Chelatococcus sp. YT9: one gene and its partner. The protein of the gene in region 2 interacts with the protein of the main gene of each other region in a pairwise test. Links are inferred from orthologs where the notes say so. Each region holds a gene or a part of one and is shown on either strand. Other genes may lie near its edges. The genes, in order: lpdA and KIO76_RS11765.

Evidence for each region.
Region 1: the proteins of KIO76_RS11765 (region 2) and lpdA interact in binary tests that used the Escherichia coli proteins (3 or more experiments, as listed by UniProt). The link is inferred for Chelatococcus sp. YT9 from one-to-one orthologs.

Annotation. Positions count from the first base shown.
Region 1 is NZ_JAHBRW010000001.1:1,682,957-1,697,582, reverse strand. Bases 2,754-5,744 are described here. They hold lpdA (dihydrolipoyl dehydrogenase), read left to right. Parts: upstream 2,754-3,541; coding sequence 3,542-4,948; downstream 4,949-5,744. Other genes in these bases: KIO76_RS07570 (VOC family protein), read left to right, coding at 5,704-5,744; KIO76_RS07575 (hypothetical protein), read right to left, coding at 5,393-5,536; KIO76_RS07585 (SDR family oxidoreductase), read left to right, coding at 2,769-3,512. Outside these bases: KIO76_RS07595 (2-oxoglutarate dehydrogenase E1 component), read left to right, coding at 1-1,337; odhB (2-oxoglutarate dehydrogenase complex dihydrolipoyllysine-residue succinyltransferase), read left to right, coding at 1,429-2,670; more of KIO76_RS07570, read left to right, coding at 5,745-6,171; KIO76_RS07565 (hypothetical protein), read left to right, coding at 6,279-6,821; KIO76_RS07560 (tyrosine recombinase XerC), read right to left, coding at 6,845-7,873; KIO76_RS07555 (primosomal protein N'), read left to right, coding at 8,030-10,228; KIO76_RS07550 (DUF4214 domain-containing protein), read right to left, coding at 10,247-11,566; KIO76_RS07545 (hypothetical protein), read right to left, coding at 11,763-12,905; KIO76_RS07540 (hypothetical protein), read left to right, coding at 12,873-13,403; KIO76_RS07535 (M20 aminoacylase family protein), read right to left, coding at 13,888-14,626. UniProt on the Escherichia coli protein: Lipoamide dehydrogenase is a component of the glycine cleavage system as well as of the alpha-ketoacid dehydrogenase complexes.
Region 2 is NZ_JAHBRW010000001.1:2,567,828-2,582,539, reverse strand. The notes cover bases 4,614-7,690. They hold KIO76_RS11765 (ATP-dependent helicase), read left to right. Parts: upstream 4,614-4,978; coding sequence 4,979-7,402; downstream 7,403-7,690. Also shown: KIO76_RS31590 (AsmA family protein), read right to left, coding at 1-2,204; KIO76_RS11775 (FAD-binding oxidoreductase), read right to left, coding at 2,463-3,893; KIO76_RS11770 (hypothetical protein), read right to left, coding at 4,040-4,339; KIO76_RS11760 (hypothetical protein), read left to right, coding at 7,760-7,948; KIO76_RS11755 (AraC family transcriptional regulator), read left to right, coding at 8,094-8,951; KIO76_RS11750 (AzlC family ABC transporter permease), read left to right, coding at 8,998-9,783; KIO76_RS11745 (AzlC family ABC transporter permease), read left to right, coding at 10,075-10,896; KIO76_RS11740 (AzlD family protein), read left to right, coding at 10,925-11,227; KIO76_RS11735 (aminopeptidase P family protein), read right to left, coding at 11,294-13,120; KIO76_RS11730 (hypothetical protein), read left to right, coding at 13,400-13,594; KIO76_RS11725 (50S ribosomal protein L11 methyltransferase), read right to left, coding at 13,876-14,712. UniProt on the Escherichia coli protein: A helicase with DNA-dependent ATPase activity. Unwinds DNA duplexes with 3'-5' polarity. Translocates on single-stranded DNA with 3'-5' polarity. Initiates unwinding more efficiently from a nicked substrate than double-stranded DNA.

The DNA of each region.
Region 1 (14,626 bases), 880 kb from region 2 along the record:
CCGCGTGGCGCGCGAAGCTCGAGGGCGAGTTCGAAGCGGCGCAGACCTACAAGCCCAACAAGGCTGACTGGCTGGATGGCCGCTGGTCGGGCCTCAAGGCTGTCCGCGAGGATGCCGATGATCCGCGCCGCGGTGCGACAGGCCTGCCGGAAGCGACGCTCAAGACCATGGGCGAGCGTCTGACGAAGGTGCCGGAAGGCTTCCATCTGCACCGTACGATCCAGCGCTTCCTCGACAACCGCCGCAAGACGATCGAGGAAGGCCAAGGTATTGATTGGGCGACGGGCGAGGCGCTTGCCTTCGGCTCGCTTCTGCTCGAAGGCCATCCGGTTCGCCTGTCGGGCCAGGATGTCGAGCGGGGCACCTTCAGCCAGCGCCATTCAGTCTTGCTCGACCAGGAAAACGAGGATCGTTACACGCCCCTCAACAACCTCGACGAGAACCAGGCGCGCTACGAGGTCATCAATTCGATGCTTTCGGAAGAGGCCGTGCTTGGCTTTGAATATGGCTACACGCTGGCTGAGCCGAATGCGCTCACCCTGTGGGAGGCGCAGTTCGGCGACTTCGCCAACGGCGCCCAGGTCGTCGTCGACCAGTTCATCTCCTCGGGCGAGCGCAAGTGGCTCAGGATGTCCGGCCTGGTGATGCTGCTGCCGCATGGCTACGAAGGCCAGGGGCCGGAGCATTCCTCCGCCCGCCTGGAGCGCTATCTGCAGCTCTGTGCCGAGGACAACATGCAGGTCGCGAACTGCACGACCCCGGCGAACTATTTCCATATCCTGCGCCGGCAGCTGAAGCGCGAGTTCCGCAAGCCGCTCATCCTGATGACGCCGAAGTCGCTGCTGCGCCACAAGCGCTGCGTCTCGACGCTGGACGAGCTGGCCGAGGGCACGAGCTTCCACCGTATTCTCCGAGACGACGCCGAGCGTCTGCCGAAGGAGAAGATCAAGCTCGTCAAGGACGAGAAGATCCGCCGGGTCGTGATGTGCTCCGGCAAGGTCTACTACGACCTCTATGAGGAGCGCGAGAAGCGCGGCATCGACGACATCTTTTTCCTGCGCGTCGAGCAGCTCTATCCGTTCCCGGCGAAGACGCTTGCCGGCATCCTCTCCCGCTTCCGCAATGCAGAGGTGGTGTGGTGCCAGGAAGAACCCAAGAACATGGGTTCGTGGAACTTCGTCGAGCCCTATCTCGAATGGGTCCTCGACCATTCCGGACTCAAGGCAAAGCGTCCGCGGTATGTCGGCCGTCCCGCCTCGGCTTCAACAGCTGTCGGCCAGATGTCGAAGCATCTCGCACAGCTGCAAGCTTTCCTCGACGAGGCGTTGGCTTCCTGAGGGAAGCCATCGTCCCGCCAACCAAACTGGCCGCAAGGCCTTAGATCGTCATCCATCCGGCCCGGCCGGCAGACAGTAAGAAGCGAACATCATGGCGACCGAAATCCGTGTGCCGACACTCGGCGAATCCGTGACGGAGGCCACCATCGGCCGGTGGTTCAAGAAACAGGGCGAGGCCGTCAAGGCCGATGAGCCGCTCGTGGAATTGGAAACCGACAAGGTTACGCTGGAAGTGAACGCTCCGGCCGCCGGCGTTCTGGCAGAGATCACGGCCAAGGAAGGCGACACTGTCGAGGTTGGCGCCCTGCTCGGCTCCGTCACCGAAGGCGGCGCAGGTGCTGCTCCCGCCAAGGCAGCCCCGGCCAAGGCAGCCCCGGCCGATGCGCCCGCAGCGAAGCCGGCTTCAGCTCCTTCTCCTGCTCCAGCAGCGGCCCCCGCCGCCGCCAAGGGAGACAACGGCCCTGCCGTCGGCCGCATCGCCGCCGAAACCGGCCTTGATCCCGCGAAGGTCGCGGGCACCGGCAAGGATGGCCGCGTGACCAAGGGCGACATTCTCGGCGCGCTCTCCACCGGCGCGGCGACCCAGCCGGCTCAGCCCGTGCAACTGCGCGCACCCTCGGCCCCAGACGATGCCTCGCGTGAAGAACGCGTCCGCATGACCAAGCTGCGCCAGACCATCGCGCGCCGCCTCAAGGAAGCCCAGTCCGCCGCCGCCATGCTGACGACGTTCAACGACGTCGACATGTCCGGCGTCATGGACCTGCGCAACCAGTACAAGGACGTGTTCGAGAAGAAGCACGGCGTGAAGCTCGGCTTCATGGGCTTCTTCGTGAAGGCCTGCGTGCAGGCGCTGAAGGACGTGCCGGCCGTGAATGCCGAGATCGACGGCACGGACATCATCTATAAGAACTACTATCACATCGGTGTGGCCGTCGGCACGGACAAGGGTCTCGTCGTCCCGGTGGTCCGCGATGCTGACCAGCTGTCGATCGCCGGCATCGAGAAGCAGATTGCCGAGTTCGGAAAGCGCGCGCGTGAGGGCAAGCTGACCATCGAGGAAATGCAGGGCGGAACCTTCACGATCTCCAACGGCGGCGTCTACGGCTCGCTCCTCTCCACGCCGATCCTCAACGCGCCGCAGTCTGCGATCCTCGGCATGCACCGCATCGAGCAGCGGCCTGTGGTGAAGAACGGCCAGATCGTCGCGCGGCCGATGATGTATCTCGCGGTGTCCTATGACCACCGTCTCATCGACGGCAAGGAAGCGGTCACGTTCCTGGTCCGCATCAAGGAAAACCTCGAGGATCCGACACGTCTCGTGCTGGACCTCTGATCCCGACTCTATAGTCGCTTGGGCGCTGGTCGCTCGGGACCACCGCTTCGATCCAGAACCGGGACTCGCGGTGAGGTTCTGAAGGAAAGGCTGGTGCGATGGATGGCGTTCTGGTGATCACAGGCGGTGGCAGGGGCATCGGCCGCGCCACCGCGCTCAAGGCCGCGGCCGCGGGATACCGCGTGGTCGTGAACTACGTGTCCGACGCCGCGGCTGCCGAGAGCGTCGTGGAGCTCATCACAGCGGCTGGCGGCACGGCCGTTGCGGTCAAGGGTGACGTTGCCAGTGAAGCCGACGTCATCCATCTGTTCACCGAGGCTGACAAGCTCGGGCCACTCGCGGGGCTGATCAACAACGCCGGCATCGTCGATCGCGCGGCGCCGCTCGTTGACATGTCGGTCGAGCGCATCACACGCATGATGATGGTGAACGTCGTGGGCAGCCTCGTCGCCGCTCGCGAGGCCGTGCGGCGCATGTCCACCCGCTTCGGCGGCCGGGGCGGCGTGATCGTCAATGTGTCCTCGCGCGCGGCAGCCTTGGGCGGCCCAAACCAATACATCGACTACGCCGCCGCGAAGGGCGCCATAGACAGCTTCACCCGCGGGCTCGCCCTCGAGGTCGCCGATCAGGGCATCCGCGTTTCTGGCGTCCGACCAGGCATCATCGACACGGATATCCATGCGAGTGGAGGCGATCCCGGCCGCGTCGCGCGGATGCGCAGCATGCTTCCCATGGGCCGCGAGGGCAGTGCTGACGAGGTCGCGGACGCGATCCTGTGGCTCATCTCCGACAAGGCCAGCTATGTGACCGGCACGACGATCGATGTATCGGGCGGCCGCTGAAGCAGTTTGTAAGAAGGAAAGAACACGAAATGGCTGACGCTTACGATCTTGTCGTCATCGGTACTGGACCGGGCGGCTATGTCTGCGCCATCCGGGCCGCCCAGCTCGGCCTGAAGACGGCCGTCGTCGAGAAGCGCAAGACCCATGGCGGCACCTGCCTGAACGTCGGCTGCATCCCGTCCAAGGCGCTGCTCTACGCCTCGGAGAAATTCCACGAGGCTTCACACGCCTTTGCCAAAATGGGCATCGGGGTATCGGCGCCGAAGATCGACATCGCGCAGCTGCAGGCCTTCAAGCAGGAAGGCGTCGACGGCAACGTCAAGGGCGTGGAATTCCTGCTCAAGAAGAACAAGGTCGACGTCTTCTTCGGAACCGGCAGCATTCCGGCCGCCGGTTCGGTCTCTGTGAAGGCCGAGGACGGCTCGGTGCAGACGATCGCCACGAAGTCCATCGTCATCGCGACCGGCTCGGATGTCGCCAAGCTTCCCGGTGTCACCATCGACGAGAAGGTCGTGGTGTCCTCGACCGGCGCGCTCGAGCTCACCAAGGCACCCAAGAAGCTCATCGTCGTGGGCGCCGGCGTCATCGGCCTCGAGCTTGGCTCGGTCTGGCAACGCCTCGGTGCCGAGGTCACGGTGGTGGAGTATCTAGACCGCATTCTGCCCGGTATGGATGGCGAGGTCGCGAAGCAGTTCCAGCGCATCCTGTCCAAGCAGGGCTTCTCCTTCAAGCTGTCGAGCAAGGTCACCAAGGTCGAGACGGGCAAAAGCGGCGCCAAGGTCACCGTCGAGCCCGCCGCCGGGGGTGCTGCGGAGACGCTCGATGCCGACATCGTGCTCGTGGCGATCGGACGTACGCCGTACACCGATGGCCTCGGCCTCGCTGAGCTCGGCGTCGAGCTCGACAAGCGCGGCCGCGTCGTCGTGGACGGCCACTATGCCACCAAGGTTCCCGGCGTCTATGCCATCGGCGATGTCATTGCCGGCCCGATGCTCGCCCACAAGGCCGAGGACGAGGGCGTCGCCGTGGCCGAGATCCTCGCCGGCAAGGCGGGCCATGTGAACTACGAGGTCATCCCCGGCGTCGTCTACACCTTCCCCGAAGTCGCCTCCGTCGGCCGCACCGAGGAAGAACTGAAGGAAGCCGGCATCGCCTATAACGTCGGCAAGTTCCCCTTCACGGCCAACGGCCGCGCCAAGGTGAACCAGACCACCGACGGCTTCGTGAAGTTCCTGGCGGACGCGAAGACAGACAGGGTGCTCGGCTGCCATATCATCGGCCCCGAGGCCGGCGAGATGATCCACGAGGTGGCCGTGCTGATGGAATTCGGCGGCTCGTCGGAAGATCTCGCCCGCACGTGCCATGCCCACCCGACCCGCTCGGAAGCGGTGAAGGAAGCGGCTCTGGCCGTGGAGAAGCGCGCTATTCACATGTAAACGCGCCGGACTTCACTGGAGATGTTGATCCCCGGCCTCGCGCCGGGGATTTTTTATACCAAGGCTGTGCAAATGCCGTCAGGGGGAAGGGACAACGAGAGGATTTCCGGCCGCCGAGTGGGCGAGGCATCTGTTGTCCGCGCGGACCTCTCCCCGGGCAGCACGATGGTCGCCGGGGAGGTTTGGGACGGGCTTTGATCATTCCTTTGAAGCGGGTGCCCTCACCCGCGCCTACGGCGCGACCTCTGCCGCCGGGAGAGGTCAAGAACCGTTCCAGGCCGGCCACGGCACCAGACCTTCGGCATTCCTACTCCCCAGAGGGAGAGGGACAGGGTGAGGGTCTACGCGAGATTGTCAGGCCCATAAAAAAGGCAGCCGCCTCGGCAGAGGACGGCTGCTATTCGTTCTGGAGGTCGTCTGTGGTGGCGCCGGTGAGAGTCGGCGTCAGCCTGTCTGTGTGCTCGACGGAGCCTGGATCGACTGCTGGGTGTCAAGCGACGAGGTATGCTTCGGGCCGCAATCCGCAAAAGCGGCAGGGGCAAAAGCCGCGCTGGCGGCGAGGGTCAAGGCGAGGATCAGTGAACGCATCGTCTTTCTCCTTCAAGGGTCCTGGGCCCAACCCAGGGATCGGTTCCCCCAAATTGGCCCCTTAGCAGGCTACACGGCATATCGTAGAGAACAAGATGGGGGTGGGTATCGTTCTGCCCTAACATCAGGCATCTCACGCAATAGTGTGCGATAGGAGGAGAATGGTCATGGCAGGAAGCGTGAACTCCATTCCGGACAACGGCGCCCCGACGCCGTACATCTGCGTCAGCCGCGGGAACGAAGCCATCGCCTTCTACAGGCAGGTCTTCGACGCCAAGGAAACGCTGAAGATCTCCGATCCAGCGGGCAAGATCGGCCATGCCGAACTCGCCATCGGCCAGGGCAGCATAATGCTCTGCGACGAATTTCCGGAGTACGGGGCGCTCAGCCCGGAAACCATCGGCGGTTCACCGGTCGTCTTGCATATCTACGTCAAGGATGCGGATGCTACTGTCGCCAAGGCGGAAGCCGCAGGAGCGACTATACTGAAGCCGGTCGAAGACCAGTTTTACGGCGATCGCGGCGGAAAGCTGAAGGATCCTTTCGGGCATATCTGGTGGGTCTCCACCCGCATCGAGGATATTTCGCACGATGAAATGCGTCGGCGCGCCAAGGACCTCTATGGCATGAGCTGACAAGCTCAGCCGCCGGCTGTGGCGGCCACCCGGAAGCCGTCGGAATGCCTTGCAAACACCACGAAAGGCGGGCACGAGCGGATGGCGATGCTTGGAGGACATTATCGATGCGCCGCTTGCTGAAGCCGTTGTGGTTCCTTCTCGCTGTGCTCTTCCTGGTGGAAGCCTGGCTGTGGGACAGGCTCGCACCCGTCGTGGCCGCGCTCGTCGGTCTCCTGCCGTGGGCGGAATGGACGAGGACGTTAGCCGCCTTCATCGATCGCCTGCCCCCGCTGGCCGTGGCCGCGCTTTTCATCGTGCCCGCGAGCCTGCTGCTGCCGATCAAGCTTCTCGCCCTCTGGCTTCTCGCCAATGAGCACTGGTTCCTGGCCGTTGGTCTGCTTGTCGCCGCGAAGATGCTCGGGCTCGGCGTCACGGCCTACCTCTTTGAGCTCTGCCGCGGAAAGCTGCTAGAACTGTGGTGGTTCGCCTGGCTTTACCGGCATCTCCTGGACATTCGCGCCTGGGCCCACCGCCAGACCGAGCCCGCGCGCCGGGCGCTCCACGCAGCCATCGCCGCCGTACGGTTTCGCGTTGGCGTTCAGGGCCAGCTTGGGCGCCGTATCACACATCTGCGCCGGCGCGCCCGCCGCTTCGGCAGAACCGCCTGATTAGGCAGATCTCGCCCAACCTTTCATGCTCGGGGATGAGCGGCATCATAGGCGGCGAGCAGCCTTGCCGCGTCGACCTTCGTGTAGTTCTGCGTCGTCGACAGGGAGGCGTGGCCCAGCAGTTCCTGAATGGCCCTGAGATCTCCCCCACGACCGAGGAGATGCGTTGCGAAGGAATGACGCAAGGCGTGCGGCGTTGCGCTGGTGGGCAGCCCGAGCGCGCCTCGCAGATTTTCCATGACGAGCTGGATGATCCGCGGCGACAACGGGCCACCGCGCGTTCCCACGAACAGCGGCCCTTCTGGCGGCAAGGGGTGGGGGCAGGCCGCGAGGTAATCCGCGATGGCACGCGATACCTGCGGCAACACGGGCACGCTGCGCGTCTTGCCGCCCTTGCCCGTCACCGTAATATCCATCTGCCCGTCGACGGGTGCGTGACGGCGCTGGAGACCAAGCGCCTCGCTGATCCGCAACCCGGACCCATAGAGCAGCGCCAGTACGGCCGCATCGCGCGCCAGGATCCACTCCGCCCGATCATCGCCCGCCCTGCTCTCAATTGTCGTGACGGCTTTCGCCGCCGTAACCGCGAGTGGGCGTGGCAAGTTCTTCTTCACCTTGGGGCCACGCACCGCCGCGAAGGCAGACGCATTGCCCAGACCGCTCCGTTCGAGGTGCCGCGCAAAGGAGCGCAGTGCCGCGAGCTGGCGCATCAGCGAGTGGCTGCCGATGCCATCCCGTCGCCGGGCCGCGAGGAATGCCCTGATATCGGCCGGGCCAAGGGCCGCGATGGTGCGCAAGGTGGCCGGCTCTCCCTGGTACTCGGTGAGGAAGGTCAGGAATTGCCTGAGATCACGCCCATAGGCCTCGACTGTCTTGGGCGACAGACGGCGCTCGGCGGCGAGATATGATAGCCAGGTCGTGGTTGCGACGAAGAGACCCTGCCCGGCGTCGTTCGCTCGACCCGTCTCGTCCGGCTCGCCGTCTGGCGAGGAAGGCGCTCGCGAATCATCGGTGCGCGGAAGCTGATGACGTCTCGGCTGATGTCTCGACATGCCATCATCATCCATGATTCGTCCTAATCGCGGGTGAACGGCGCCGGTTGAGGCTGAACGCCATTCGCGCCGCACTCGCGCGTCGAGGGTGAACATCTGTGCCGGCAGTGCTATGCCTGCCCTCATGAGCCCTGCCGCCATCAGCATCTGAACGTCATGAGCATCACCGAGGCAAGCCCCACGATCAAGGCATCGTCCGGCCAGGTCGTAGACGTGCTCGTGCCCGTCGCGCTTGATACGGCCTATTCCTACAAGGTCCCGGCGGGGCTCAACCTGAGCGCGGGTGATGTGGTCGTGGTGCCGCTCGGGCCGCGCGAGACCGTCGGCGTCGTGTGGGAAACGCGGCCCGGCGAAGGCGGCAACCTGAAAGCCGTCGTTGGTCGCGTCGATACGACGCCCATGGGCCCGGCCCTGCGGAAGCTCGTCGAATGGATTGCCTGGTACACCGTTTCGCCGCGCGGCCTTGCCCTGCGGCTTGCGCTCCGCATGCCCGACCCGAGCCGCCCGGAAGCAGTTCGCGTTGGTGTGCGGCTCGCCGGGCCGCCGCCTGCCCGGGTGACGCCAGGACGTCAACGCGTGCTGGCGCTGGCCCAGGCGGGGCTCGTCTTCACCAAGAAGGCGCTGGCCGAAGAAGCTGCCGTAAGCCAGGCCGTGGTGAACGGACTGGTCGACGAGGGCACGCTGGAGACGGTGGCGTTGGCGCAGGAGCCGGTCGCGCTGCCGCCCAACCCAACCTTTGCCCAGGCGAACCTTTCCTTAGTCCAGCAGGAAAGCGCGGATGCCCTGCGGCAGACCGTGGGTAAGGGCGCATTCTCCGTCACGCTGGTGGAGGGCGTGACCGGCTCCGGCAAGACGGAGGTTTATTTCGAGGCGATCGCTGAGGCGCTGGCGCGTGGCAAACAGGCGCTCATCCTGATGCCGGAAATTGCCTTGACCGCCCAGTTCCTGGAGCGCTTCGCCAGCCGCTTCGGGACGAGACCAGCCGAATGGCATTCGGGCGTCGCGGCCCGTCGGCGCGAGCGTATCCATCTTGGCGTCGCCGCTGGGGACGTGCGTGTCGTCGTCGGCGCGCGCTCGGCTCTGTTCCTGCCGTTCCGCGAACTCGGCATCATCGTCGTCGATGAAGAGCACGAGACGGCCTACAAGCAGGAAGACAATGTGCAGTATCACGCCCGCGACATGGCCGTGGTGCGCGGGCGCATCGAAAATTTTCCCGTGATTCTCACCTCGGCGACACCATCGATCGAGACCAAGGTCAACGCGCAATCGGGGCAGTACCGCTATCTCGCCCTGCCCGAACGCTTCGGCGGCCGCGCCATGCCCACGATCCACGCGATCGACCTGCGCCGCAGCCCGGCCGCGCGCGACCACTGGCTGTCGCCACCGCTTGTGGACGCGATGCGCGAGACGCTCGACCAGGGCGAGCAGGCGCTGCTCTACCTTAACCGCCGCGGCTATGCGCCGCTGACTCTCTGCCGGTCCTGCGGGCATCGCTTCCAGTGCCCGAATTGTTCAGCCTGGCTGGTCGAGCATCGCTACCGCCGCGCGCTCGTCTGCCACCATTGTGGCCACATCGAAAGGCGGCCAGACAATTGCCCGGCGTGTGGCACGGTGGATGCGCTGACCGCCTGCGGGCCTGGCGTCGAACGGCTGGCAGAGGAAGTCGCCGAGCATTTTCCGGACAAGCGCAGTATCGTCCTGTCGAGCGACATGCCGGGCGGCACGGAACGGCTGCGCGACGAACTCCAGGCCGTGGCCAACGGGGAATTCAGTATCGTCATTGGCACCCAGCTGGTGGCCAAGGGACACAACTTTCCGGGGCTCACGCTGGTCGGCGTCGTCGATGCCGACATCGGCCTCGCCAATGGCGACCCGCGCGCCGCCGAGCGCACCTTCCAGCTGCTGCAGCAGGTGACGGGGCGCGCCGGCCGTTTCGAGAAGCCCGGCCGTGCACTCATCCAGACGTTCCAGCCCGACCACCCCGTGTTGCAGGCGCTGCTCTCCGGCAATGCCGAACGCTTCTACCGGGAAGAGATCGCTCAGCGCGAAGCGGCGGGCCTGCCCCCCTTCGGCCGGCTCGCCGGCATCATCGTCGCGGCGCCTGACCGGAACGAGGCCGAGGCCCACGCCCGCGCACTGGCGCGCACAGCCGAGACGCCGCAGGACGTGCATGTGTTCGGCCCTGCCGAGGCGCCGCTGGCGCTGGTGCGCGGCCGCTATCGTTTCCGCCTCCTGGTTCGTGCCACCCGCGAGACCGACCTCCAGGCTTATCTCAGGGCTTGGCTCGCACGCGCGCCGCGCCCGCCGCAACGCATCCGCGTGACCATCGACGTTGATCCGCAGAGTTTTCTGTAGTTTACCGCTCTTGCCGGATCACGGGAGATCACCCGTGCTGATAGCGAGGACGCGGCCGAGCTCGGTGGCGGTGATCTCCTTGTATTCGGGACATTGGGCAAAATGGCTTAGGAGCCCTTCCTTGCCGAGTCCGTCCTGCATGCATTCTCGCCAGAACGTCTTGCCGGCGACATCCGGCTCCCGTCCGAGGATCTCCCGATAGAATTGGTTTATCAGCCCATCGTCCTCGACCGCATCAAAGCGGGTGGCGAATTGATCCGTTGCGGCGAGATCACAGGCCAACTGCTGACACGTCTTGCCTTTGTCGAGAGCGCCCAATCCTTCGGCGACAACCCTACCTGGCAGATTGTCGCCGTAGACCGCCTTGCTTAAGCGATAGGCGCTGCCCGCGTTCCCATCCAGATCCAGCGCGAGCATGGTATCGGCGAACTGAATTCTCTCAGTATTGATGAACTTCAACTCGGGTGCGAATCCCTCCTCCGGTTTCCCTGCTGGAAAGTACCGAGCATTCAGATGGAGGCGGATGCCATCGTCCTCATAGGATATGGTATATGCATTCCGCGTCGCTTGGACGACGATGGTATCGACTCCTTCACCCATGTCGATCTCGCCCTGGTTCCAATCCCCCAAGGTCATCCGGTCATCGAGAGGCGTCGGCAGACCACAGTCCGAGAGAATAGCCAGATCAAGAAATGAGAGACCCTCAGCGCTGTTCTCTGGAGCCTTCGGCCCCAGCGCTGAATGATACTGCGCAGCGAACGTTTCCTCGACATGGACTCTGTCATTGTCGAGGGGTACACCGTGGGGAAACAATGCCAGAACATTGTCGCCTATGAAGCGGGGAGCGCCATCCACCATGGCGATATTGCCATCCCAGCCGGTAATATTACCTCTCCCGGGCCCCACCCCACCGGTCATGAAGAGAGCGTGGGCGACCTCATGATGGAACAGCGTTGTGGCGTCGAAGCGCCGCTGCTCATCGAACGCACCATCGAAAGATAGTTTCTCCAGAACGTCTCGGCTGATCCTTACATCTATATCAGCTTCTTCGGGATCGTTGTCGCTGCCCGTGATCGCCTTGAAGGCAGAATGCGTCATGAGGCGCATTCCTTCCGCGTCGCCGCGACGAGCCGTCGTCTTCAGACCAACTATATGCGTCTCGGCGAAACGCTGTCCCTCAAGCTTGGGAACGACGGTAAGTTTGAGACTGAGCGGATGCGGAGAGGGCAGAAAAGCTAACCAATCCACCACCGCCCGTGCATAGCAATAACTCAGAGCCTCGAGTGATTCCTGAGGAACAGTACCCGATTCGTCAAATATAAACACGTCCTTATTCATAATTTCTCCGAATATCGTAAATCAATTTCATATTATCACAAAGAATAAGTGAATTTATCTATATATTCGATATATCAGCCGCATGGCACCGACCTCTAGACTATTGCCCAATCGGCCAGTAAAACGAAACGAGGCGCCCATGGAGCGCCTCGCCGCAGATCCGCAGTTAAGTAGCAGCTTTAGCTCATTCTAAATATCAAGCGAAGACGTCGCCGACATGTGCGGTCTCGTCAACGGCCACTGCCTTCTTCATGTAGTTCTCAGCCTCTTCGAAACGGCAAAGAGTGTAGAGAAATTTGGCCTCATCCATCATCTGTGATTCCACTGTCCAGTGTTTCAACCCACCCTCATCAACCTCTCGCCCGAAGATTTGGCGGTAGGATTGCTTGACATAGTCTTCACTGCGGTAGGGCACGAGATCGCTATCATCAAGCTGGAGCCGCGGCAGGAGGTGCTTTATGAGGGCTTCAGGTTTGTAAAAATCGAGTTTCTCAGCGGCATAGAGAATGGTGGATAAATCGGCGTCCGATCCCCCCATAGCCCTAACGAATTGCAAAGCTTTGACATTCTCCTCAGTCGCATCCAGGATTACTATGCCATCGTTGAACTTGACGTATTCAACGTCCACGAGTTGAAGATCGACAGAACGACCTTCTGCTTTCGAGGACACATGCCAAACTGAATCGACCTTGCTGAATCTATAGTCTGACCTGTTGCCCGTCAGCTCGACTGCATCTTTGCCATCTCCAAGATCAACCGATCCTGACGCGGATGCATCCAGCTTGTAGATGTCGCTCGCATTGCCGATTGCTTCGATCTTGAAGGACTTTGCATCCGACTCCGCCTGCGCCTTCTCCGCCGCAAGCTTCAGCTCGGTCACGTACGCCTGCGATGCGGCGGCGATCGCATCCCCGAAGGTATTTTCTTCCTGAACCGCCCTCTCCTGCCACTGGTTCCAATATGTGGGCTCCTGCTTCACCACGACATCGAACGCTTCAGATCCGCGCTCCAGGGCCGCCTCCCTCACCGCAATGAGCCACACCGGCGTGCCAGGGGCTAAGTCTGGCGCTTCAGGGAGTTCCGGCTTTCGTACCTCCTGCCGAAGGGCCTCAATCTGCTCCTGCAGGTCCTTCTGCATCGCCTCCTGGATCTCCGGCTGGAGAGCCTTCAGCTTTGCCAATGCCTGTGTAGCCTTATCCAGCTCCAATTTCACGCTCTCAGCGGATGAAGTTTCGAGGTCCTTCCGGATCCTCGCCATGACCGATGTCAGGTCTTCGTAATCCTGTGTATTGCTCTTCAAGAGCCTATGCACAAACTTGGCACTTGCATCGTTCAGCATACCTTCCTGTTCCGGAAGGCGGCGCTCGATCTCCTGCCTGACGGCATCAGCCCATGCCTGCTTTTTGGCCTCTGCCTGCGCCTTCTGCTCCGCCTCAAGCTTCTGCGCCGCTTCGGCCTCGGCCTTAGCCTTCTGCTCATCCGCGAGCTTCTGCGCCGCCTCGGCCTCGGCCTGCGCCTTCTGCTCATCCGCGAGCTTCTGCGCCGCTTCGGCCTCGGCCTTGGCCTTCTGCTCATCCGCGAGCTTCTGCGCCGCTTCGGCCTCGGCCTTAGCCTTCTGCTCATCCGCGAGCTTCTGCGCCGCCTCGGCCTCGGCCTGCGCCTTCTGCTCATCCGCGAGCTTCTGCGCCGCTTCGGCCTCGGCCTTAGCCTTCTGCTCATCCGCGAGCTTCTGCGCCGCCTCGGCCTCGGCCTTGGCCTTCTGCTCATCCGCGAGCTTCTGCGCCGCCTCGGCCTCGGCCTTAGCCTTAGCTTCGGCCTTCTTCTGCAATCTCTCTAGCGCCTTCTTTCGAATCGCTTCGAGTTCCAGCTTATATGTCTCATCGGTTTCAAGAAGCTCAATGTCTTCGCGCTTAAATCTTTTGTTTTCAGTTATTTGATTCATCACATTCCCTCGCGTGAATTATCACGCGTGGAATATAGCCTCACACATTTTCTTGTGGTGATATACTATATAGATCTACTTTTTTATTTATAAATAGAAGTAATTACAATGCGCTTTCCTGGAATTTCTATTTCAGCGAGAATTCTTCTCGAAATTGCTCGGTATGAGGCACTTATTGAAATGACCACATGGAGCCACGCTCCCGCGATGTCTCGAGGTGCCGCCACGAACGCGCGGCCATGATGTTGCTTGACAATAGACGCCAGCAACCCGGCGGCGAAGGCCAGCCGGGTGCGCGGGCAGAAGCGCGGCAATCATGCGCAAGCGCCGGACCCTATGCTATTGGTTCCCTGCTATGCCTGCGGCGAGCGCGGCCGCGTCAAGCGGGAGCGCGACAGCGTGTCTCGACGAGGCTCGCCCAATAGCCGATGCCGGCCGTCACGATCTCATCGTTGAAGTTATAGCGCGGATGATGAAGCCCGGCGCTTTCGCCATTGCCGATGAAGATGAATGCCCCGGGCCGCTCCTCGAGCATGTAGGAGAAGTCCTCGGCCCCCATGATCGGCTGGATGCCCGTGTCGACCTCACCGGTGCTCGATATCCCCTGAGCGACCTCGGCCGCGAAACGCGCCGCATCGGGATTGTTCATGGTGACGGGATAGCCGCGCCAGAACTCTACCTCGGCCGTCGCGCCGAGCGCGGCCGGGACGGCGCGCGCCAGCGCTGTCAGTCGCTCCTCGCAGAGATCGCGGATCGCGGGATCCAGCGTTCGGACCGTTCCCGTCAATGTCACACGCTGCGGCAGCACATTGAACGCATCGCCACCATTGATAGTCGTCACCGAGACGACCGCGTTCTTCAACGGGTCGACATTGCGGGCGACGATAGTCTGCAGCGCCAGCACCAGCTGGCTGGCGGCGACGACGCTGTCGACCCCCTCGTGGGGATGAGCAGCGTGGCTGCCCTTGCCCTCGATGACGATGCGGAACCGATCCGCCGCGGCGAGCATGGCACCGGGCCTTATCGCGAAGCTTCCGGGAACCATCCCGGGCATATTGTGCATGCCGTAAACTTCCTGGATGCCAAAGCGATCCAGGAGGCCGTCGTCGAGCATCGCC
Region 2 (14,712 bases):
CCACCGAGGCCTCCGGCAACCGAGAGCGTCGCGCCTGCCACCCGCAGCTCCGCCGTGCCGGCGAGATCGGCGAGGGTCCGACCCTTGGCGTCCAAGACGAGTCGCCCTTCGCCCGTGCCGGGAAGGGGTACGACATCGACGCCAAGCTGCCGCAGCAGATCGACACCATCGCGAGCCGTAAGATCCATGCGGATGCTAGCTTCGCCAGCTTGCGCAGCCTGATCCGCTCCAGGCGCAGGCAGACTGAGAGCCGTCCGGAACGCCGTACCGCCGCCCTGCCCTTCAAGGGTCGCGACCACAGGCCCTTGCGCATCCCGCCTCTCGGCTCTCAGGGCAAGCGTCAGCGGGGCGGCCAGTGGCGCGATCCGCTGCAATGTTTCGTTGAAGGACGGCGGTAGGAAACGCGAAGCAAGCGCCGCGATGACGGCCGGCCGCGGAGCCGACAAGCTTCCATCGATTTGCCCGCCATCGCGGCCGATGCGGCCCGCGAGCTTCATATTCGCGCCGTCGACGTTCGTCATCTCGGCGCTGGCGATCGTCAAGGCTTCGGCATCACGCGTGATTCTGGCTTTCAGTCGTCCGCTCGGGGAAGCAATCGTCCCGAAGCGAGGTGCCTCAAGATCGATCGACAGGCCGAGGTCCGCATCTGTCAACCCACCCATGCCGGCGTCCAGCAGGGGCATATTCGCGAGATTAAGCCCTTTGCCGGCGAGTTGCGCGTCAAACCGGGCGCGCTCCGCTCCCGTCGGTGGCGTATAGCGGAACAACCCGGACAACGTCGCATCGCCCGCGGTGAAGCGGATGTTGCGCGCGGCGAGTACCGCCGAGGACAGGGAGAGATCGGCGACGCCGCGCGATGCCGGCAGCGCAGCGATTGCCTCCATCAGCGGCCTGGGAAAACCAATGCGGCCAAGAGACAGGGCGAGGCGCGCCGGCTCCTTGATGCCGAACTGCACACGCCCCAAAAAGGCCGTCTCCGCACCAAAGTCGACGGTGCCGGACGCCTCCAGCCGCGCGTCCCCCGCCCCGGCGAGATGCAAGCGCTCGATCGTAGCCTTGCCGCCCTCGCGGCCGACGACGAGATCGAGCGGCCCAATTTCCTCACCCGCAATGGCGAAGCTCGCGGCCTGGACACCGATGGACGCCTTCAGCGAAGGCAGGATCGAGACAAGACGCTCCCCGATCTCGCCGGTGCGTACCGCGAGATCGGTGCCTTGCGCGATCTCCAGGCGGCGTGACGTCAGAGCCATTGACAATGACGGGCCGCTCCGCCCGAAATCGAGCTCCCCGGCACCTCCCAGCGCCAGGCCGGAGCCACCGGCTGCGTTGGTGACTTCGACGGTTTCCGCTTTCAGACGGCGCCCCACCGTCGTCACTGTCGCTGTGACCATCAGTGCGGGCGGCTGTTGGGCTGCGTCCTGCGCGCTATCGGCACGCACCATCTCGGCCGGCGGTAAGGGTATCACCGCGCCAAGCCGGCCATTGAATCCGGGCGCGAATACGCGTGAACCGCCTTTTGCGGTTGTGCTTGCGGCGAGGAGGAGATCGCCATCAATGTCGAGATGCGGCGAGGTCAGCTCGCCAATGGCGCCTTTGACACGCAGGCGCCCCTCGGCGTCGATCGTGCCGGTGGAAAGGCGCAGCGGCACGTTCCCTACGCGCCCGGCGATCCGCCATGGACCGGCTAGCGCCGTAGCCTGAATCTCGCCGCTGATCGGTCCGATATCGCGGACGCCGCCCTCGGCCTCGATCAGACGCAGCTGCCCCGCTTCCACGACGAGCTTCTCGATCCCGAAAGCGGTGATCGGCATTGGGATCGAGTTGTTGAGCTCGGGGAGCATGATACGTCCGTCGTCGCCCACCACGGCGGTGACCACCGGTCGCTCGAGCCGTGCTTCGACAACCCGGACCGCGCCCGACAGCAATGCGGCCGTTTCCAACTCCACCGACAGCGCGTTGGCCGTGATACCCGGCCGCCCCGCCGCCGGCGCACCAATGGTGACCCGGCCCAACACCACCCGCGGCGAAGGCAAGAGCCTCAGGTTTATGTCCCCTTGCGTTATGACCGGGAGCCCAAGCGCGCGCGACAGCGCCAACTCGACGTCCCCGCGTCGCGCGTCCCAATCGATGAAATAGGGAACCGCGAGAGCCGCGCAGAGCACGAGGACAATCAGGCCAGCGATGATCGTTAGGATATCGCGCACGCTTCTAGACTCATGGGATCAGTCGGTCATGGGCAGTCGGTTGCGAGAGAACGCGGCCAGGCGGCCACCACGGTCAGACCTATAGTAACGGGTTCCCGTCAAAAAATGGCGAGGGACACCAAGTATTTTGGCCAAAACGGTATGAGCTGCGCCGTGAGTCGCCGCGCCGGTACCCACACACCGTGCAGCGAACACATCTTGCGGCACAACTTGCCACACCATAGCGCCCCCGATTGGCATTTCGAGGGCATCTGCGCATTAAACGTCGACGATCTTGCCGGGATTCATGATGTTGAGCGGATCGATCGCCCGCTTGATTCGCGCCATCAGATCAAGCGCCGGCGCGCCATGCTCCGCCTCGAGATAGTGCATCTTCTTCTGACCGACCCCGTGCTCGCCGGTACAGGTGCCGCCCATGGCCAGCGCGCGCATCACGAGGCGCTTCAGAAATGCCTCCAACACTTCGATCTCGGCCGGATCATCGGTGTTCACAAGCGGCTGGACATGGAAGTTACCGTCGCCAACATGGCCAACGATCGGCGCGATCAGCCCGATCTCAGCAATATCAGCCCGAGTCTCTTCGACACAATCGGCAAGCTGCGAGATCGGCACGCAAACGTCGGTGGGCACTGGCCGCGCGCCCGGCCGGAGGGCGAGGGTCGCCCAGTAGGCGTCATGGCGCGCCTGCCAGAGCCGGGAGCGATCTTCCGCCTTGGTCTCCCAGATGAAGGGCCCGCCCCCGAGGTCCTCGGCGATTTCGCCAAAGCGCTCCGCTTGCTCGCGCACGCTCGCCTCCGTGCCGTGAAACTCCAGCAACAGCAACGGACTCTCCGGCAAGCCAAGCTTCGAGTGCAGGTTCACCGCCCGCACCATGGTCTGGTCCAGAAGCTCGATCCGAGCGACCGGCAAACCCGTCTGGATGGTGAGGATAGTGGCATCGCAGGCCGCGTGGACCGAGGGAAACGGGCAGATGCCGGCGGATACAGCCTCAGGAATGCCATGCAGCTTGAGGGTGATGGATGTGATGATGCCGAGGGTGCCCTCTGACCCGACGAAGAGGCGCGTCAGGTCATAGCCGGCGGAGGATTTCTTCGCCCGGCTCGCAGTCTTGACGACCTCCCCCTCGGGCGTGACCACAGTCAAGGACAGAACATTGTCCTTCATCGTGCCGTAGCGCACGGCATTGGTGCCGGAGGCACGCGTCGCGGTCATACCGCCGATGGAGGCGTCCGCACCGGGGTCGATCGGGAAGAACAGGCCCTGATCGCGGAGGAAGTCGTTGAGCTCCTTGCGCGTGACACCGGGTTCGACCACGCAGCTGAGATCCTCCGCGTGGACCGCGATGACCTTCTTCATCAGACTGGTATCGACCGAGATCCCGCCAAGCGGCGCGTTCACATGCCCCTCGAACGACGTGCCCGTCCCGAAGGGAATGACCGGTACCCGATGCTCGGCGCAGAGCTTCACGATCGCCACCACGTCCTCAGTCGTCTCGGGGAACACGACGGCATCCGGGGGCTGGCTCTGTACCCAGGTCAACGTGTTGCTGTGCTGCTCGCGGACCGCATGGCTCGTCACCAGCCGCGACCCGAAGTCGGCGGCCAGCACCTTGATCACGGCTGCGACCGCATCCGGAGAAGGACGAGTGGCGGTTGGCGCGGCTTGCAACATCTCGATCGACCCCTTCATCTTGCCTCACCCGCGACATTCGAGGCGCAGCCGCGGCATGGTCAAGGGCCCTTTTAGCTGCGCTTGCGGACGGTGTCGAAACGAAAACAAGGTATCGGCTCCCGAAACAGCCTTTCGTTGTTCTCGCGGCTGAAGGGCAGAGCGGCCTATCTGCGGAAATTCTGAACCGGCGGCGGCGGTACATAGGGCGGAGGTGTCAGCTGCTGCCGCATCTGCTGGTTGCGAATCTGGTTCATCTGCTGCTGCTGGAGCTGTTGCTGACTGTTGTCCTGCAACTGACGCTCGATGGCGCGGTTCTGTCGCTGGTACTCGCGCTGGAATTGCGCATCGTTTTGGGCATAAGCAAACGAGAGCGTTGCCACCAGCGTCAGGAACGCCCCTGCAGTAAGTCTGAGAAGCCGCTGACCGGGTGTGACCGCCACCTCTTCAACCGATCTCTGCCACATCTTGCCCCGCCTCCATCTATCCTCTACCCCACACGGGGCGGACGTTATTACATATGGTGGCCGACGCCACCGCCACCAAGGGCATGTTGATTGGTTGAAGGCTGTGGGGAGCGCTTCCCGTCTGGCGTCAAGATCGGCCGCACAGGCGTCAGTGCATGCCCCGGTCGAGCGATCGTCTGAACTCCCGCTCGATCTGGCGGTGCCCGCTCTGTTGCTGCTTCTGCCGGTCGAGCGCGTTCTGCATATGCTTCATAATGATTTCATTCTGCCTCCGGAAATCGCGTTCGAACTCGCTCCGATCCGCATCTTCCGCCTGTGCAGCGTTGAAATGAACTGTGTGGCACCAGATTGCGACGGCTCCACAAAGGCCTATGAGCCTCGCCAGGTTGACGAGGCTCGAACATATATCCATGTATCGTGCTTTACGGCTGGATCTCGCGCGAAAATTGTCGTTCATGACTTGACTACACAGATCGAGTGTCTGAGCCCGCAGCGTGGCGACCTTCGTTTCTTGTTATTGTCGCGATGACTTCAGAGCTTGGCCGCTAGCGCGCTCGTTCTGGCGATCGAAGTTCCGCTGCCGGATACGAGCTCAATGGCGCTCTCGACGCCGTTCGCGTTTTGGTCCAAGGTCGCCATATGAATCAAGGCATCAATAGAACCCATCCTCAGCTTGACGGCAGGCCGGACGACACACGTCTCGCGCCGCGCGGCGGGAGCCTCAGCGAGCGCGCCCGGGCGCAGGCCGCACCCGCCGCCTATCTTGCTGGCCTCAACCAGGAGCAGCGCCTCGCGGTGGAGACCACGGAGGGGCCGGTGCTGGTGCTCGCCGGCGCCGGCACGGGCAAAACGAGGGTGCTGACCACGCGGATCGCCCATCTCATCGCGACGGGCCGGGCGCGGCCTTCCGACATCCTCGCCGTCACCTTCACCAACAAGGCGGCGCGGGAGATGAAGGCGCGTGTCGGCCTGCTGGTCGGCCCGGCCGCCGAGGGAATGCCCTGGCTCGGCACCTTCCACGCCATCTCCACCAAGATCCTGCGCCGCCATGCCGAACTCGTCGGCCTTCGCAGCGATTTCACCATTCTCGACGTGGATGACCAGATCCGCCTCCTGAAGCAGGTGATCCAAGCCGCCAATCTCGATGAGAAGCGCTGGCCGGCGCGCCAGCTTGCGAGTCTCATCGATGGCTGGAAGAACCGCGCGCTCGGCCCTGACCAGGTGCCACACGGCGAGGGCGCCGCCTTCGCGAATGGCCGCGGCACTGACCTCTACCGTCACTATCAGGAACGTCTGAAGATCCTGAACGCCGCGGATTTCGGGGATCTCCTGACCGAGACCATCCGGCTGTTCCGCGAGCATCCGGACGTCCTCGCCCAGTATCAGAAGCGCTTCCGCTACATGCTGGTGGACGAATATCAGGACACCAACGTCGCGCAATATCTCTGGCTCCGGCTGCTCGCCCAGGGGCGCGAGCCTGGCCAGCGCAACCTCGCGTGTGTCGGTGACGATGACCAGTCGATCTATGGCTGGCGTGGCGCGGAGGTCGACAACATCCTGCGCTTCGAGCACGATTTTCCGGGAGCCGTGGTGGTGCGACTGGAGCGGAACTACCGCTCGCACGCCCATATCCTTGCCGCGGCCTCGCATCTCATCGCCCACAATGAAGGGCGGCTTGGCAAGACGCTGCGCACCGACGACGAGCCAGGCGAGAAGGTGACGATCACCGGCGCCTGGGATTCGGAGGAGGAAGCGCGCCTTGTCGGCGAGGAAATCGAGGCCTTGCAGGCAAAGGGTCACAATCTCTCGGAGATCGCCATCCTCGTGCGCATTTCGGCACAGATGCGCGAGCTTGAAGATCGCTTGGTGCAACTCGGGCTACCCTACCGCGTGATCGGCGGTCCGCGCTTTTATGAGCGCATGGAGATCCGCGACGCGCTGGCCTATTTCCGCTGCGTCGCCCAGCCTGCTGACGATCTCGCCTTCGAACGCATCCTGAACACGCCGAAGCGCGGCCTCGGCGATGCGACCGTGCAGGTGCTCCATGCCCATGCCCGGGCAGCGCGGATCCCGCTGATGGAAGCGGCACGCTTCATCGTGGAGACAGAGGAGCTGAAGCCGAAGCCGCGCAGCTCCCTGCGCGAGCTGCTGGCAGCTTTCTCGCGCTGGAGTTCGCTGATCGACAGTACGCCGCAGACGGAACTCGCCGAGATGATCCTGGAGGAGTCCGGTTATACGGAGATGTGGCAGAAGGACCGGTCCGCGGAAGCGGCTGGACGGCTGGAGAACCTCAAGGAGCTCGTCCGCAGCCTTGAGGAATTTCCCGACCTCCGGAGCTTTCTGGAACACGTCTCGCTGGTCATGGATGCCGTCGAGAATGACACGGAAGACCGCGTCAGCCTGATGACCCTCCACGCGGCAAAAGGACTTGAGTTCGACACGGTGTTCCTGCCCGGCTGGGAAGAAGGGTTGTTTCCCAATCAGCGCGCCCTCGACGAGAGCGGGCGCGCAGGGCTGGAAGAGGAGCGCCGCCTTGCCCATGTCGGCATCACGCGTGCCCGGCGCCGCGCCAAGATCTATTTCGCCTCCAACCGCCGAATCCACGGCCTGTGGAACGCGACGATCCCCAGCCGCTTCATTGACGAGCTACCTGAAGCCAATGTGGAGGTCACCGAGGCCCCTGCCGCCTTCTCCTACGGCGGTTACGGCAAAAGCCGCTTCGATGACGTGGAATCGTTCTCATCGTCCTACGCCACGCCGGGCTGGCAGCGCGCCCAGAACAAGGGCGGACTTGGAGGTGGCGGCAGCCGCGGAGGCTTCGCGCAAGGGAGGGGCGGCTACGGGAGCTCGTCAGGTCCCGGGCGTGGCGGCCTGCTTATCGAGGGCGAGCTCGTCGCCAAGTCATCGGGACCGGCTTCCGAATTCGCGCCCTCGGACCGCGTATTCCACATCAAGTTCGGGCCCGGCTCCGTGGCGGCCGTCGATGGCAACAAGCTGACCGTCGATTTCGACAAGGCCGGTCGCAAGATGGTGCTGGACAGCTTCGTCCAGAGACAAGGCTGAGCCGCCACGCTTCATCATCGGCGATGACCTTCAACGGGCCGCTCCATCGCGGCCCGCAGGTACCCGGCATACGAAGCGAAGGAAAATATAGCGCGGTGGGAAACTTGATCTTTACAGATCGGCGGAAACTTAATCTAGGCTTTATGCTTGAAAATTCGCAAGCACATAAAATCCAACATTAAAACATATTTCCGGCGCATTACATTTTCGCGTGTTTCTACTCCAAGTCTTAAAATAAATCACGGAACAAAGTTCCGCCCCAGCTATTTTAATGGCGCCGGTGATGGGCGGAGTACACGGTAAAGATCCCCTCGACGTTTCGCCGGCACATCGGGTCACGCATAGGATCATAAGGAGATGATCATGCCGAACCAAGGTGGACATGAAGGCAAGCAGGGCCAGAAGGACATGCAGAAGAACATGCATCCTTCAAAGGGTCACACGCAGAGCAGCGGCACGCAGAGCGCGTCTGGCTCCTCTGGCCAGCACAACCCGCAGTCTGCGCCCGGCGCTGGCAAGGACCGCGATCAACAGACCCGGAAATAAGCTGATGCCGCCAGGTTGGCGGCGAAACGGCGCAACAGCGGTCGGTTCGGGCAGGGCCTGAGCCGGCCATAACTTTTTTTCAAGACAGAGAAATCTGCGGCGTTAAAATTCGCGCGTGGAAGGAAACGCAACGCAGCACGGGCCCATGTCAGCCACCAACGAAGCCATGGGCATCTTCGCCCTGAGTCAGGGGGAGCGCACACGCTTCTTTGCCTGTCCGAATTTCGCGGCGCTCGATTGCCTGACTGCGACGTTCCGCACCTATCGCTACGTACCCCACACGCATGACACTTTCGTTATAGGCTCCGTCATCGCCGGCTGCGAGACATGGACCGTCCGCGGCATGCGCGGCTATGCCGGACCGGGAGACTTCGTCTTCGTCAACCCCAACGAGGTCCATGACGGCGCCCCCCATGGGGACGGCTACTGCTACCGGATGAGCTATCCGTCCATCGAGCTGTTGCGCCAGATCGCCGCCGAGATCAGCGAGAAAGAGGTGACAGCGACGCCTTATTTTCCGGAACCGGTGGTCCACGATCCGGCTGGCGTCGCGCTCTTTGTGGCCGCCCATGTCGCAATGGATGCGCAGTCAGACGTCCAAGCCGGCGAGGAGTTGCTCTATCGCGCCTATGCCCATTGCCTGGCGCGACATGCGCAGATCAGGCCGCCGGCCACGAGGGGACGGGAGGCGGATCGGGTCGCGCAGATCGGGCGCCTGATCGCGGACCACTACGCTGATGATCTCTCGCTCAGCCATCTGGCGACTGCAGCGGGGTTGCCGCGCCATCGTCTGATCAGCGCTTTTCGCCAGGAGACCGGGATGACACCGCATGCCTTCCTTGTCGACCGGCGAGTCATCGCCGCCCAAGAGGCCCTGCGGCGCGGCGCTACGCCAGCCGAAGCGGCGGCAGCCACGGGCTTCTGCGACCAGGCCCATCTTACCCGGGCCTTCAAGGCCCGCATTGGCATCACCCCGGGCGCCTACCGGGCAGCGGTATCCTGAGCACGACATGTTCTGACGTTCTTCCCTCGCACCTTCGAGGTTGCCCATGCTGGACCGCGGACAGCACACGCCGTTACACCACCATGCCCGCAACCGTGAATGGCGCGCGGGGTTTGCCGCGATCATACCGGTGGCGATCGCCGCGGTGCCGATCGGGCTTCTGTTCGGCGCGCTTTGCAGCGCCAAGGGTTTGACCGTCGCCGAGGCAGGGCTGATGTCCGCGCTCGTCTTTGCGGGCGGCTCCCAGTTCGCCGCGATAGAACTCTGGGCTGCGCCGGTCCCTATAGCAGCCCTCGTTTTCTCAACCCTGCTGATCAATGCCCGGCATGTGCTCATGGGCGCCTCGCTCACACCCAAGACGCAGCTGTTCTCGCCCCTCCAGCGGTACCTCGGGTTCCATTTCCTCACAGACGAAACGTGGGCGCTCGCCGAGCGACGCGCCGTCGCCGCTCCCCTGACCCCGGCCTATTGGTTTGCCCTGGCAACGCTGCTTCCCACGGCCTGGGTCGGCTCGACGCTCGTCGGCGCGGCAGTCGGCTCACTGCTCGGCGATCCCAGAAGCATCGGCGCCGATTTCGCATTCACCGCGCTCTTCATCGGGTTGATCGCGGGGTTTTGGAGGGGGCGCACGACGGCGATCACCATCGCCGCAAGCGGAGGCGCAGCCGCCCTCACCTATCTCGCGCTCGGTCCACCCTGGCACGTGGCGGCGGGCGCGATGGCGGGCATTGCCGCAGCCTATGCGACCGCGCCCGAGACCGAGACCGAGACCGAGGATGTCAAGGAGACCACGCCGAATTCGATGACCTGCAACGCAGGCTCAAAGCAATAACAGAACCATATTCACATGATTATAAATAATAAAGCGCTTAGACTAAAGATCTCGGCTCTCACGCATATACGCAAATTGACGCCTTCTAAGCACAACCACCAATATTTTTTTAATCGTTCCGAACGGGCATTTCACTATCTTTCGCGCACCCCCCGGAGGGGCAATTTTTTCTCGCAACAGGATGGAAGTGAGGAGAAAATTGATGCGTTATTCAGATAAAAATAAAACGTGGACCGTGAATACCTGCAACATTTTGCGTCTAGCCAGCATACTCGACCCGGCGGAACGCCCATGACGGGGGCCCCGACCCGGCCTGCGGCCAACCGCCTCGCGCATCGAGCGGTCAGATGTGAATGGTGCGACGGCCTCAAAGCTGTGGCGCCCGTTGCCGCCGTTGTCATGCCCGTCGGCCTGCTCTTCGGCGCCCTTTCCAGCGCGAAAGGCTTGACGCTGCTGGAGGCGGGCCTGATGTCCATCCTGGTGTTCGCAGGCGGAGCCCAGATCGCGGCGATGGACCTATGGCTGGACCCGATGCCGGTCGCGGCAATCGCGCTCTCCACCTTCCTGATCAACGCGCGGCACGTCCTGATGGGTCTATCCCTCGCGCCGAAAACCCACGCCTTCAGCCCCCGTCAGCGGTTCATCGCCTTCTTCTTCCTGACGGACGAGGCCTGGGCGCTCTCGGAAAGGCGCGTTCTGAGCCACCCGCTAACACCGGCTTTCTGGTTCTCACTGGCTGTCGTCATCCCGATCGTCTGGAGTACAGGCACCTATATCGGCGCCCGCTTCGGCCACTGCCTGGGCGACCCCTGCGCGATCGGAGCGGACTTCACCTTCACGGCGCTCCTGATAAGCCTCATCGCCGGGTTCACGACAAGCCGCACGGCGCTCTCGGCCGTTCTTGCGAGCTGCGTCACGGCAACCTTGAGCTACGTGGCCTTGGGTGCCCCCTGGCACATCGTCATCGGAGCGATGGTGGGGCTGACGGTGGCCTATCTCACTGCGCCGAGAGATCTTGTCGCGGATCCCGCCGAGCGCAGCCTCATCGCCGACGCCTTGTCCAACCTCGATCCCGGCGCCCCGCTCGACTGCCCGTCAGGAAGCCGCCCATGAGTAGCCGCCCATGAGTATTGCCAGTTCCATGAGTATCGACAGCTCCGCCCTCATGGCGATTCTCGCGATGGCGGGGGTAACCTATCTCACGCGCATCGCCGGCATCGCGCTTGCGGGGCGGCTCACGCTCTCGGGACGAGCGAAAGCGGCTTTTGACGCCATTCCGCCGGCGGTGCTCGTCGCGGTGATCGCGCCCAGCGCGCTGGCGACCGGCTGGCCGGAGACCATTGCGGCGGCGATCGCCGCCCTGTCCGCGACGCGACTTCCCCTCCTCGCCACTGTCGCCATCGGGGTTCTCGCCGTCGTCGGCCTCCGGGCCATTGCCGGCTGAACGCCCGTCGTCCCACGCGCAAAACCTCCGCAGTTTTGCGCGTGATGCAGCCTCTGTTTGCCTCGCTCAGGACTGGAGCGGCCGCGTCGCCTCCTGCAGCCACTGCAGTGCCTCGCCATCCACGAGCGGCCCGATATGGGCGAGTACATCCGCGTGATAGGCATCAAGCCACGCGATCTCATCGTCCGTCATGAGCGACGGATCGATCAATGCGCGGTCGATCGGCGTGAAGCTGAGAGTTTCGAATCCCAGCATCGGCCGCTCGCCGCCGGGCACCTCACGGGGCTCCACAAGGATCAGATTCTCGATGCGTATGCCGTAGGCCCCCTCCTTGTAGTAACCGGGCTCATTGGACAGGATCATGCCGGGCTCCAGCGGCACGGTCCCCAGCTTCGACAGGCGCTGCGGCCCTTCGTGCACCGAGAGGTAGGAGCCGACGCCATGGCCCGTGCCATGGTCGAAATCCGTTCCCGCCTGCCAGAGGGAGAGGCGCGCCAGAGCGTCGAGCTGCGCGCCTGACGTGCCCTTCGGAAAGATCGCGGTTGCGACCGCGATATGTCCCTTGAGCACGCGCGTGAACCGATCGCGCATCTCATCCGTGACCGCACCGACGCTCACGGTACGGGTGATGTCAGTGGTGCCATCGCGGTACTGGCCGCCGGAATCGACCAGGAAGATCCCCGGCTCGATCTTTCGGTCAGACGCCCTCGTGACCCGATAATGCGGCATCGCCGCGTTCGGTCCGGCCCCTGCGATCGTGGGAAAAGAGATGTCCATCAAAGCGTTGGTCTGGCGGCGGAACTCCTCGAGCGCCTCGACCGCGGCGATCTCTGTGAGAGCGCCGCCGGGCGCCTCCCGGGCAAACCAGGCGAGGAACCGCGCCATGGCCACGCCGTCGCGGCGGTGGGCGCTGCGGCTGCCTTGCTGCTCCACGGCATTCTTAACAGCTTTCAATCGCGTGATGGGATCCGCGCCGACATCCACCCTGCCGCCACCCTGCTCGATCGCCTGTTTCAGCGCCATCGCACCTGTCGCAGCGTCGAGGCGTACTGGCGCTCCCTTGGCCGCGACCGCCGCGAGAGCTTCGTTAAAGGCCGCCGGCGAGACGATATCGGCGACACCAGCGAGATGGGCGCGAACCTCTTGATCGACACGCCCAGGCTCGATGAACAAAGTCGCGCGTCCCTGCGCCGGCAGGAGCGCGTAGGCCAAAACGAGGGGCGTGTGACTGACGTCGCCGCCACGGATGTTGAAGAGCCAGGCAAGGTTATGCGGATCACTGATGACAAGGGCGCCGACACGCGCCTTGGAGAGCGCCTCCTGCACGGCGGCTACTTTCGCATCCGCAGCCTCGCCCGCGAACTCCGACGGATGAACGACGACCGGTGACGCGGGTGCAGCCGGACGATCGCTCCACACCAAGTCTAACGGATTCGGGGACAGCGCCACCAGTTCCCCGCCAGCTGCATCCACGGCGGCAGCCAGACGCTCGGCCTGCGGCACCGTGTGCAGCCAGGGATCGTAGCCCAGCCGGCCCCCGGCCGGCAGATTGGCCTCGATCCAGCTTTCGACGCTTGTTTCCGCTAGCGCAACCGGTGTGAAGACGTCTAAGTCGACTTCATCTCGCACCTGCAGCGTATAGCGGCCATCCACAAGCACCGCAGCCGCATTCACCAGCACCACGGCATATCCCGCCGAGCCTGAGAAACTGGTCAGCCATGCAAGACGGTCATCGCTCGGGGGCACATATTCCCCCTGATGCTGGTCAGCCCGTGGCACCACAAAGCCGTCGACACCACGTCTGACGAGTTCCTCGCGCAGGGCTGCGAGACGGGGAGCACCGGTTGACGCCGAGGTGGGCTTGTCGAAGCTCTGGAAAACAGAAGATGCCATTGAGATCCCACCGTATTCATCCGCGAACGTGTCGATCAAGACTAATGACGGGTTAACGCCGCCGCAACGCGACAGGCCAGTTTTTGCCCGTTTTGACACGGAAACATGCACCCTGGGCGCATTTCGCGTGCATCGAGAGGCAAGATCCGCACGAGACCTGCATTTATTGCATATCTAAGTTAGGTCATATGCGCTGACCCATCTTCTTCGCAGATGCAGCATTCCCTATATTGCGATGCATGAAGGGACGGCGATGTCCGTCCAGATCCGGAGGCGGCAATGGCAGAAGTAGCAATGTCCGGCTATGCCGTAGCGGCGAAGAAGCCGCGGAAGGCTGTCGGTTTTATTGAGCGGCTTTGGGCGAAGATCGAGGCGGCGCAGATGGCGAAGGCCCAGCGCTATTTCGAACAGCACTATCCCTCATTGGCACGCGAGTTGGTCGCGATGCACAAGGCGGAAAAATCCGCGAACTGATGTTTGGTGAGGCTAAGGCCTCGATCCGTTGTCGACGCTTCCACGATGACGGTATTCCGCAGGGGAAGCACAGCAAGGAACATTGAGATGATCCTGGTGACCCTCTTCAACAGCGTGGCACGCTTCATCGCCGCAGTGCACGACGTCGTTCATGAAGCGATGGAACTGCGCGCCGAGATGGCAAAGCGCTATCCGAATATCTAAAGACTATCAGCCAACGGTCCCTGCCAAAGCCTCGAAGCTTTCGAGGCAGCGGAACGGTTGTTCGCGAGCCCGCCCGGTCAAAGCCAGGGGCGGGCTTTTGCTGTCGGGCGCCTCGGCTTGCGAGCGGCTGCACCGCCCTTGCGCAGACGCAGGGTTGCCCAGCCGTCGCGCTGGCTTTGCTGCATGAGGCGCAGTCCCTGGGCTGCATAGGCCGAAAGCACACCGGGGACATCGCCCGGCAACAATCCGGAAAGCACGAGCAAGCCGTTGGGCGCCAGCACCGCCGCGATGGAGGGCGCCAAGCGCCTGAGCGGCCGTGCCAAGATATTGGCGAAGACAAGGTCGAACCGCCCCGGCCGCCCCGCGAGGGCGTGGCGCACGCCAGGCGCGACATAGAGACGGAGATGGCCGGCCGCCGCGTTGAGCTGCGCATTGCGCCGCGCTACCTCGACCGCGATGGGATCAATGTCGCCGGCGATAACCCGCGTCTTGAGAGCCTTGGCGGCAGCGATTCCCAGGATGCCCGTGCCGGTGCCGACATCGAGAACATGACGCGGCCGCCGTTGCTTCAGCACGTCCTTGAGTGCCATGAGGCAACCGAGGGTCGTTCCGTGGTGGCCTGTACCGAAGGCCAGCGCTGCTTCGATTTCAAGCGCAATGTCGTTGGTCTTCACCACGTCACGGTCATGGCCGCCGTGGACGAGAAAACGCCCTGCCCGCACCGGCTTGAGGCCATCGAGGCTCGCCTTCACCCAATCCTTGGCGGCAACCGCATCAAACACAGCCGTATCGGCCCTTTCCCCGACGATGAGGCGCAGAAGATCGCGGATAGCCGTCTCATCGGGCTCGCGCGAGAAATAGGCTTCCAGCAGCCAGGGCTGCGCCGCGGCGTTCCCCTCCTTGGGATCTGCGGG